2 regions of the Modestobacter lacusdianchii genome follow, and region 1 is predicted to be linked to the other one. Evidence: riboswitches for the same ligand, from Rfam matches in the RefSeq annotation. Region 1 holds a riboswitch; the other holds the start of a gene.
The links. A riboswitch is a leader RNA that binds a small molecule or an ion and turns the genes downstream of it on or off. The one in region 1 is predicted to bind thiamine pyrophosphate.
Positions count from the first base shown of each region.

Region 2: another riboswitch for thiamine pyrophosphate. It lies ahead of ACJTNH_RS18670 (alcohol dehydrogenase catalytic domain-containing protein); the one in region 1 lies ahead of ACJTNH_RS05070 (ECF transporter S component).

Region 1 covers NZ_JBJJTJ010000005.1:74,012-78,682, forward strand. Annotated here, with positions in the region: gene ACJTNH_RS05055 (SDR family NAD(P)-dependent oxidoreductase) at 1-368, shown strand, start outside; gene ACJTNH_RS05060 (IS30 family transposase) at 416-1,612, shown strand; gene fabG (3-oxoacyl-ACP reductase FabG) at 1,711-2,466, opposite strand; TPP riboswitch at 2,575-2,677, shown strand; gene ACJTNH_RS05070 (ECF transporter S component) at 2,676-3,290, shown strand; gene ACJTNH_RS05075 (ABC transporter ATP-binding protein) at 3,290-4,671, shown strand, end outside.
Region 2 covers NZ_JBJJTJ010000036.1:15,138-19,808, forward strand. Annotated here, with positions in the region: gene ACJTNH_RS18655 (acetyl-CoA C-acetyltransferase) at 1-1,111, opposite strand, end outside; gene ACJTNH_RS18660 (SDR family NAD(P)-dependent oxidoreductase) at 1,216-2,001, opposite strand; gene ACJTNH_RS18665 (hypothetical protein) at 2,114-2,317, shown strand; TPP riboswitch at 2,322-2,430, shown strand; gene ACJTNH_RS18670 (alcohol dehydrogenase catalytic domain-containing protein) at 2,421-3,437, shown strand; gene ACJTNH_RS18675 (MFS transporter) at 3,472-4,671, shown strand, end outside.

The DNA.
Region 1 (4,671 bases):
CTGGTTCGGAGGCCTACAACGCGGGCAAGGCGGCGCTGATCAGCCTGCTGGAGAGCCTGCGCGGGTCACTGGCCCCGCGGGGCGTCGTCGTCCAGACCGTCAACCCGGGGTTCGTGACCACCCGGATGACCGACCGCAACCGGTTCCCGATGCCGTTCAAGGTCGAAGCCGACGTCGCCGCGCGCACCATCGCCGACGGCATCGCCAGGGACAAGGCCGAGGTCGTCTTCCCGGTGCCGATGATGGTCGCGATGAAGCTGGCCCGGCTGCTCCCGGTGCGGGTGTGGACCCGGCTCACCGCCGAGCTCGCCCGCCGCGGCGTGACCAAGAGGCCCGACGACGAGCCACCGCCGTCCGTCCAGCATTGATCAGGTGACCCGGTGTCAGGGGGTCGTTGCATCACCCCAGCTGAGGGGTGGCATGGGTGGCTGTGACACGGGCGAATGAGCGGGTGTTCTGGGCGGGGATCGCGCAGGGGCTGCCGACGGCGGCAGCCGCTGCGCGGGCCTGGGTCAGTGGGCAGCGCGGTCGGCGGTGGTTCCGGGAAGCTGGTGGCGTGCCACCGCTGGATGTCCATGAGCCCTCGGGCCGGTTCCTGTCCCTGAGCGAGCGGGAGGAGATCGCCGTCGGGCTGGCCGCTGGCCAGTCCGCGCGCCAAATCGCCGCCCGGCTGGGGCGAGCCTCGACCACGGTCAGCCGCGAGCTGGCGCTGTGGGAGCAAGCCCACCCGGGGCGGCCCTACCGGGCGGTGCCGGCCCAGACCGACGCCGAGGCCCGCGGAGCCCGACCCAAGCCCTTCAAGCTGGCCCACGAGCCGCTGCGGGAGCGGGTGCAGGCCGATCTGGAACGCAGGTACTCACCGCGGCAGATCGCGATGCGCCTGGCCATCGAGTTCCCCGACGAACCGGCGATGCGCCCCTCGCACGAGGCCATCTACCAGGCCCTCTACATCCAGGGCCGGGGGCTGCTGCGCCGGGAGCTTGCTACCTGCCTGCGTACCGGGCGGGCGATCCGCCGGCCCCGACACCGCGTGGATGGACGCTCCGATCCAGACCGCCGCATCCCGGGGAAGATCATGATCAGTGAGCGGCCCGCCGAGGTCGACGACCGAGCAGTGCCCGGGCACTGGGAAGGCGACCTGATCGCCGGAGCGGCCAACAAGTCCTACATCGGCACCTTGGTCGAGCGCACCACCCGCTTCTGCCTGCTGCTGCACCTACCCGGCCGCAAGGTCGACCCACTGGCCCTGCAAGAAGCCATCGTGACCGCCATCGGGCAGCTCCCCAAGCACCTGCGCCTGTCCCTGACCTGGGACCAGGGCCTGGAGATGCGCCGGCACGCCGAGATCACCCTCGCCGCCGACCTGCCCATCTACTTCTGCGACCCGCACTCACCCTGGCAACGCGGCAGCAACGAGAACACCAACGGACTGCTCCGCCAGTACTTCCCCAAAGGCACCGACCTCTCGGTGCACACCCCCACCGACCTGGCGGTGGTCGCCGCCGAACTCAACGGACGACCCCGCCAGACCCTCGGCTGGAGAACCCCCGCCGAAGCACTCAACGACCTACTCTCACCACCTCAACCAACCGGTGATGCAACGACCACCTGAACCCACCTGACCTGATCAATGACTGTCCCCCTGCACCAACGCTGGTGCAGGGGGACAGTTGGTGATCAGGGGACCTGATCAGTGCTGGGGGCCCGACGTCAGTCGCGGGGGCCGCCGGCGACGTAGATGACCTGGCCGGAGACGAAGCCGGCGCCCTCGCTGCACAGGAACGACGCGGTGTGCGCGATGTCCTCGGGCTGGCCGACCCGGGCGACCGGGATCTGCTTGGCGGCCATCTCCTTGAACTGCTCGAACGGCACGCCCACCCGCTCGGCGGTCTGCGCGGTCATCTCGGTCTCGATGAAGCCGGGGGCGATCGCGTTGGCGGTCACGTTGTACCGGCCCAGCTCGATGGCGAGGGTCTTGGTGAAGCCCTGCATGCCGGCCTTGGCCGCGGAGTAGTTGACCTGGCCGCGGTTGCCCAGCGCCGAGACGCTGGAGAGGTTCACGATCCGGCCGAACTCGGCCTCGACCATGTGCTTCTGCGCGGCCTTGCTCATCAGGAACGCACCCCGCAGGTGCACGCCCATGACGGCGTCCCAGTCGTCGACGCTCATCTTGAACAGCAGGTTGTCCCGGGTGATGCCGGCGTTGTTGACCAGCACCGTCGGGGCGCCCAGCTCGGCGGCGACCCGCTCGACCGCGGCGTTCACCGACGCCTCGTCGGCGACGTTGGCACCGACGGCGAGCGCCTCGCCACCGGCCTTCTGGATCTCCTCGACCGTGCCCGCGCAGGCGCCCTCGTCCAGGTCCAGGACGGCGACGGCCATCCCGTCCTGGGCGAACCGCCGTGCGATGGCCGCGCCGATCCCGCGCGCCGCTCCCGTGATGATCGCCGTCCGCTGCTGTGCCACTGCGTCTCCTCGTCGAGTCGTCAGCGGGCCACCGGCCCGCCGTGCTGCCGTCCTGCCTATCACCAGCCCACCGTGGCCGCGCACCCGACCGGGCTAGGCTTGCCCGCACACACACGACAGGGGAGCGCCTCGGCGCTGAGAGTGCGGGCAACCGCAGACCCTCGAACCTGATCCGGGTCATGCCGGCGCAGGGAGTCTGGAGGAGCACCATGGCCGAACAGGCCGTCCGTCCGTCCGATGCTGCCCAGGGTGAGCCGCGCCGCGGCTGGCGCACCGTCGACATCGTCGTCACCGCCGTGCTGGGCGTCGCGTTCGGCGTCGTCTTCTGGGCCTGGGGCCTGCTGTGGGCCGCCACCGGCCCGGCCTTCGGCGCCTTCCCGCCGGGTCAGGCCTTCATGTACGGCGTCTGGCTGCTGCCCGCCGTCCTCGCCCCGCTGGTCGTGCGCAAGCCCGGTGCCGCGCTGTTCGCCGAGCTGATCGCCGGCATCGTCTCCGCGCTGCTGGGATCGGCCTGGGGCTCGCTGGTGATCGTCTACGGCCTGCTGCAGGGCCTGGCCGGTGAGCTGGGCTTCGCCGCCTTCGGCTGGCGCCGGTACAGCTGGCCGCAGGCGCTGCTGGCCGCCGCGCTCGCCGGGGCCACCGCAGCGGGGCTGGACCTCTACAACTACTACCCGGACTGGACGCCGGGCTGGATGACCACCTACACCGCGCTCATCGTGGTGAGCACCGTGGTCATCGCCGGGCTCGGCGGCATGGCGCTCACCCGGGCGCTGGCCGCCAGCGGCGCGCTGTCGTCGTTCGCCTCCGGCCGGACCCGGGTCTGATGAAGGACCCCGTCCCTCCCCACGACGCGCTCCGCGCGCCGCGGGTCCCTGGGACGGGGCCGAACGAGCACGGCGGGGTCGGGCCGGCCGCCGTCCGGATCGACGGGTTCGGCTTCCGGCACGCCAGCCGGCGCGCCTGGGCGGTGCGGGACGTCGACCTGCGGGTGGAGCCCGGGCAGCGGGTGCTGCTGACCGGCGCGTCCGGGGCGGGCAAGTCGACGCTGCTGCGCGCACTCGGCGGGCTGCTGGACCCGGAGTCCGGCGACGTCGCCGGTGAGCTGACCGTGGACGGCGCCGTGCCCGACCGGCGGCGCCGGCCGGTCGGGGTGGTGTTCCAGGACCCGGACTCCCAGCTGGTGATGACCCGCGCCGGGGACGACGTGGCCTTCGGCCTGGAGAACACCGGGACGCCGCCGCCGCTGATCTGGCCCGCGGTCGACACCGCCCTGGACGCCGTCGGCTTCGGCCTCGGCCGCGAACAGGCCACCGCGGCGCTGTCCGGCGGGCAGAAGCAGCGGCTGGTGCTGGCCGGCGCGCTGGCGCCCCGGCCGGGTCTGCTGCTGCTCGACGAGCCGACCGCGCAGCTCGACCCGGACGGCGCGGCGCTGGTGCGGGCGGCCGTGACCCGGGCGGTGGCCGACCGGTCGGCGACGCTGGTGGTGGTCGACCACGACGTCGAGGCGTGGCTGCCGCTGGTCGACCGGGTGGTGGAGCTGCTGCCCGGCTGTGGCGCGGTGGAGCACCCGCCCGGTTGGCGACCGGCGCCGCTGCAGCTGCCGGCGCGGCAGGTGCACTCCCCCGGCGAGCTGCTGCTGGCCACCGAGGCGGCGGGCTTCACGCACCGGGGCAGCACGCGACCCGCGCTGGCGGCGACCGACGTCGTCCTGCCGGCCGGCCGCACGCTGGCGGTGACCGGACCGAACGGCACCGGCAAGTCGACGCTGGCGCTGCTGCTGGCCGGGCTGCGGGCGCCCAGCACCGGCCGGGTCGTCGCCTCCCCCGCGCTGACCGCCGGGCTGCGCCGTCCGGTCCTGCCCCCGCACCGCTGGCCGGCGGCGGAGCTGGCGAACCGGATCGGCACGGTGTTCCAGCAGCCCGAGCACCAGTTCCTCACCGGGCGGGTGCGCGACGAGCTGTCGCTGGGGCCGCTGCGCTCCGGGGCGGGGGCCGCGCAGGCGCGCGCCACCGCCGAGGAGCTGCTGGAGCGGCTGGGGCTGGCCGCGCTCGCCGACGCCAACCCGTTCACCCTCTCCGGCGGGCAGCAGCGCCGGCTGTCGGTGGCGACCGCGCTGGCCACCGCGCCCCGGGTGCTGGTGCTCGACGAGCCGACCTTCGGGCAGGACCGGGAGACCTGGGCCGAGCTGGTGGCACTGCTGGCCGA
Region 2 (4,671 bases), on a different contig from region 1:
CCAGGATGCGTGCGCCGGTGGCGCCGACCGGATGGCCCAGCGAGATGCCCGAGCCGTTGACGTTGACCCGGTCGCGGTCGGCGCCGTCCAGGCCCCACTCCTGCAGGCAGGCCAGCACCTGGCTGGCGAAGGCCTCGTTGAGCTCGATGAGGTCCATGTCCGACAGCTTCAGGCCGGTCCTCTCCAGCACGGCGGCGGTGGCCGGCACCGGCCCCATGCCCATCGTCTCCGGCGGCACGCCGGCCACCGCCCAGCCGGCCAGGCGGACGAACGGCTCCCAGCCGCGGCGGTCGGCCTCGGCCCGGGTCGTGACGATGCACAGCGCGGCGCCGTCGTTCTGACCGGAGGCGTTCCCCGCGGTCACGGTGGCCTCGGGGTCGACCCGGCCCATCACCGGGCGGAGCTTCGCCAGGTCCTCCATCGTCGTGTCCGGGCGGGGGTGCTCGTCCTCGGTGACCAGGCGGGCCGCCGTCTTCCGGGTCGCCGGCACCTCGACCCCGACGATCTCGTCGGCGAACCGCCCCTCCCGGATCGCCGCCCCGGCGGCCTGCTGGGAGCGGAGTGCCCAGGCGTCCTGCTCGAGCCGGTCGATGCCGTGCTCGCGGCGCACGTTCTCCGCCGTCTCGAGCATGCCGCCGGGCACCGGGTGGTGGATGCCGCCGGCGGTCTCGCGGGCGCGGGCCAGCCGGTCGTGCAGCATCACGCCGTCGCCCTTGGCGCCGGTGCGCAGCCCCAGCGCGTAGTGCTCGACGTTGCTCATCGACTCCACGCCACCGGCGACCACGACCGTGCCCGAACCCGCCGCGACCTGCATCGCGGCGTAGATGACGGCCTGCAGGCCGGAGCCGCAGCGCCGGTCGATCTGCAGCCCGGGCACCCGCACGCCCAGCCCGGCGTCCAGCGCGGCGATCCGCCCGATCGCCGGGTTCTCCCCGCTCGGGCTGCAGTTGCCGAGGATGACGTCGTCGACCTCGCCCTCACCGAGGCCGGCGCGCTCGGCCAGGCTGCGCAGCGCGGAGGCGGCCAGCTCGTTGGCGGAGAGCCCGGCGAAGACCCCGCCGAAGCGGCCGACGGGGGTGCGGACCGGGGAGCAGATGACGACGTCGTCCATGCGCCCACTCTGCCAGCCCTCCCCCGGCCCGGCACGGCGTTCGGCAGGAACGCCGACGCCCCTCGCCCGGCGGACCGGGGAGGGGCGTCGTCGCAGGCGGGAGGTCAGTCGCGGGGCTTGGCCATCGCCTCGTGCGCGGAGCTCTTGAACGCGTCGGGCAGCACCTTGTTCGCCGCGCCCTGCACCTTGGTCATCAGCGAACCGGCGGTGAGCTTCTCCTCCCCGCTCATCATCGCCTCGAAGCCCTGGGCGGCGACCTGTGCCGGGTCGTCCTTGGGGCCCTTGCCCATGGCGGTGTCGTCGAGGTCGGCCCGGTTGAAGAAGTCGGTGTCGGTCGGGCCGGGCATCAGCGAGGTGACGGTGACCGCGGAGTCCTTGAGCTCCTGCTGCACCGCCTCGGTCAGCGACTGCACGAAGGACTTGGACGCGTTGTAGACGGGCTGGTAGGCGCCGGGCATCGTCGAGGCGATCGAGGAGGTCACCAGCACCCGGCCCTCGTTGCGGCCGGTCATCTCCACGAGGCAGAGCTTGAGCAACGCGGCGGTGGAGACCACGTTGAGCTGCATGATCTCCAGGTCGTCGGCCCAGTCGGTGTCGACGAAGGCGCCGCCGCGGCCCACGCCGGCGTTGAGCGCCGCGGCGTTCAGCGGCCGGCCGAGCCCCTGCACCCGGGTCCACAGCTGCTCGATGCCCTGGGGCGTGCGGAGGTCGGCCTGGACGGCGATCACCTCGGTGCCCTCGGCCCGCAGCCGCGCCGCGGCGGTGTCGATGGTCGGGTCCTCGGCGTCGATCACCAGGTCGAAGCCGTGCTGGGCGAACTGCTTGGCGAGCTCGAACCCGATCCCGCTGGAGGCGCCGGTGACGAGTGCGAGGGGCTTGGTGTCGGTCATGACCCGGCCGTACCCAGCCGTCCCGGTGTCGTCACGCGGATCGGCGGACTTCCGGGCCGGTCCCGACACCGGCCTCCCGGTCACCCGGACGTCGGGGGCCAGACTCGAGCACGTGACGGACGACGCGCTGATCTGCTCGGCCAAGGGCTGCCGGGCGCCGGCCACCTCCCGGTTGGTGTGGAACAACCCGAAGCTGCACACCCCGGACCGGGAGAAGGTCTGGACCGCCTGCGACGAGCACCGCGAGCAGCTCTCCCACCACCTGGCGATCCGGTCGTTCCTGCGCCGCGTCGAGCCCGTGGAGCAGGCCCGGTAGCTTCATCGGCGCACACGGGAGCCCGGGCGCGGGCTGAGAAGGCGGACGACCACCGCCGACCGTCCAACCTGATCCGGTTCATGCCGGCGGAGGGAGCTGCTCGATGCTCGCCGCACGTCTCCATGCCCCAGGCCGGCCGCTGGCCCTGGACGACGTCCCCGTCCCCAGCCCCGCGCCCGACGAGGTGCGGGTGCGGGTGCACGCCGCCGGTGTCTGCGGCACCGAACTGCACTTCACCGACGGGCTCTACGCGCCGTCCCGCACCCCGATGACGCTGGGCCACGAGGCCGCCGGCGTGGTCGAGGCCGTGGGCTCGGCGGTCACCGGCTGGGCCGAGGGCGATCGGGTCGCCGTCTACTACTACCTGTTCTGCGGCTCCTGCCGCTGGTGCCTGCGCGGCCGGCAGAACCTCTGCCTCACCCCGCGGGGCGTGCTGGCCTTCGCCGCGGACGGCGCCTTCGCCGAGCAGCTGGTCGTCCCGGCCCACTGCCTGGTCCGGCTGCCGGACGAGGTCTCCTTCGACGCTGCGGCCCCGCTCTGCTGTGCCGGCACCACCGCGGTGCACGCGCTGGCCGAGGCGGCGGTGGAGCCCGGCGAGGTCGTCCTGGTGCTGGGCAGCGGCGGTGTCGGGCTGGCCGCCGTGCAGGAGGCCCGGCGGCGTGGTGCCACCGTGATCGCGGTCAGCCGGGACGCCGCCCGGCGGGATGCTGCCCGTCGCTGCGGGGCCACTGCCGCGGTGCCACCGGGCGAGGCCGCCGACGCGGTCGCCCGGCTGTCGGGCGGGCAGGGCGCTGACGTGGTGGTCGAACTGGCCGGGGTGACCGCCACCCTCGAGCTGGCCACCGGCGTGCTGGGCCGGCGCGGCCGGCTGGTGCTGGTCGGCTACAGCGCCGACCAGCTCACCGTCAGCCCGCTGGCGCTGGTGGTCGCCGAGCAGCGGGTGCTGGCCAGCGTGGGCAACACGCTGGCCGAGCTGGAGCAGGCGGTGGGCCTGGCGGCAGCCGGTCAGCTGACCCCGCCGGTGGCCGCCACCCTGCCGCTGACCCAGGTCAACGAGGCCCTGGACCGGCTGCGGGCCGGCGAGGTGACCGGCCGGCTGGTGCTGCACCCCCAGGCCTGAGCCCGGCCGGGCGCCCGTGTGAGGATCGGCGCTCGTGCGACGACGCGGCAAGGACGCCCCCCTCCCCCGCGAGGTCGGCGTCCTCGCCATCGTCGCCTTCGTGGTCGCGCTCGGCTTCGGCGTCGTCGCCCCGGCCATCCCGCTGTTCGTCCGCGACTACGGCGTGGGCACCACCGCCGTCGGCTTCGCGGTCAGCGCCTTCGCCTTCTTCCGGTTCGTCTCGGCCTTCGGCGGTGGGTCGCTGGTGGAGCGGATCGGCGAGCGGGCGGTGCTCGCCGCCGGGCTGGCGATCGTCGCGGTGACCACCGGACTGGCCGGGCTGGCCGGCAACTTCCCGCTCTTCGTCACGCTGCGCGCCGCCGGTGGCATCGGCAGCGCTATGTTCACCGTCGCCGCGCTGTCGCTGCTGCTGCGCACCGCTCCCGCCCACCAGCGGGGCCGGGCAGCCGCCACCTACCAGGGCGGCTTCATCCTCGGTGGCATCGCCGGGCCCGCCGCCGGTGGCTTCCTGGCCGAGATCTCCCCGCGGGTGCCGTTCTTCGTCTACGCCGGGTTCCTGCTGGTGGCCGGCGCGGTCGCGCTGGTGCTGCTCCGGCCGGCCGCGCTCCCGCCCACCCCGGCCGCCACCGCACCGGGCGTCGACCAGGGCGGCGGGCCGGAGCCCTCCACCGCCGCCGTCCCGCCGCCCGGCACCGAGGCCGGCGGGCTGCGCCAGGCGCTGCGCTCCCGGGCCTACCTGGCGGCCCTGGTCGCCAACCTCGGCGTCGGGTGGGTGCTGTTCGGCGTGCGCAACTCGCTCGTGCCGCTGTACGTCACCGAGGAGCTGGGCAAGACCGTGGCCTGGGCCGGCGCCGGGCTGCTGGCCGGGTCGGTGGCCCAGGCGCTGGGCCTGCTGCGGGCCGGCCGGCTGTCGGACACCTGGGGACGGCGCCCGTCGCTGGTGCTCGGCACAGGTCTGGCCACCGCGTCGATCGCGGTGCTCGTGCTGCCGCCGTCCACCGCGGCGTTCCTGATCGCGATGGCCACCTTCGGGCTGGGCGCCTCGCTGCTGGCCAGCGTGCCCGCCGCGCTGGTCGGCGACGTGAGCCCGCGCCGTGGCGGCCGGATGGTCGCGGTGTTCCAGATGGTCGCCGACCTGGGTGCGGTCGTCGGGCCGCTGGTCGCCGGCTGGCTCACCGACGCCTTCTCCTTCCAGGTGGCGTTCGCGGTCAGCGCCGCCGTCCTCGGGCTCGGG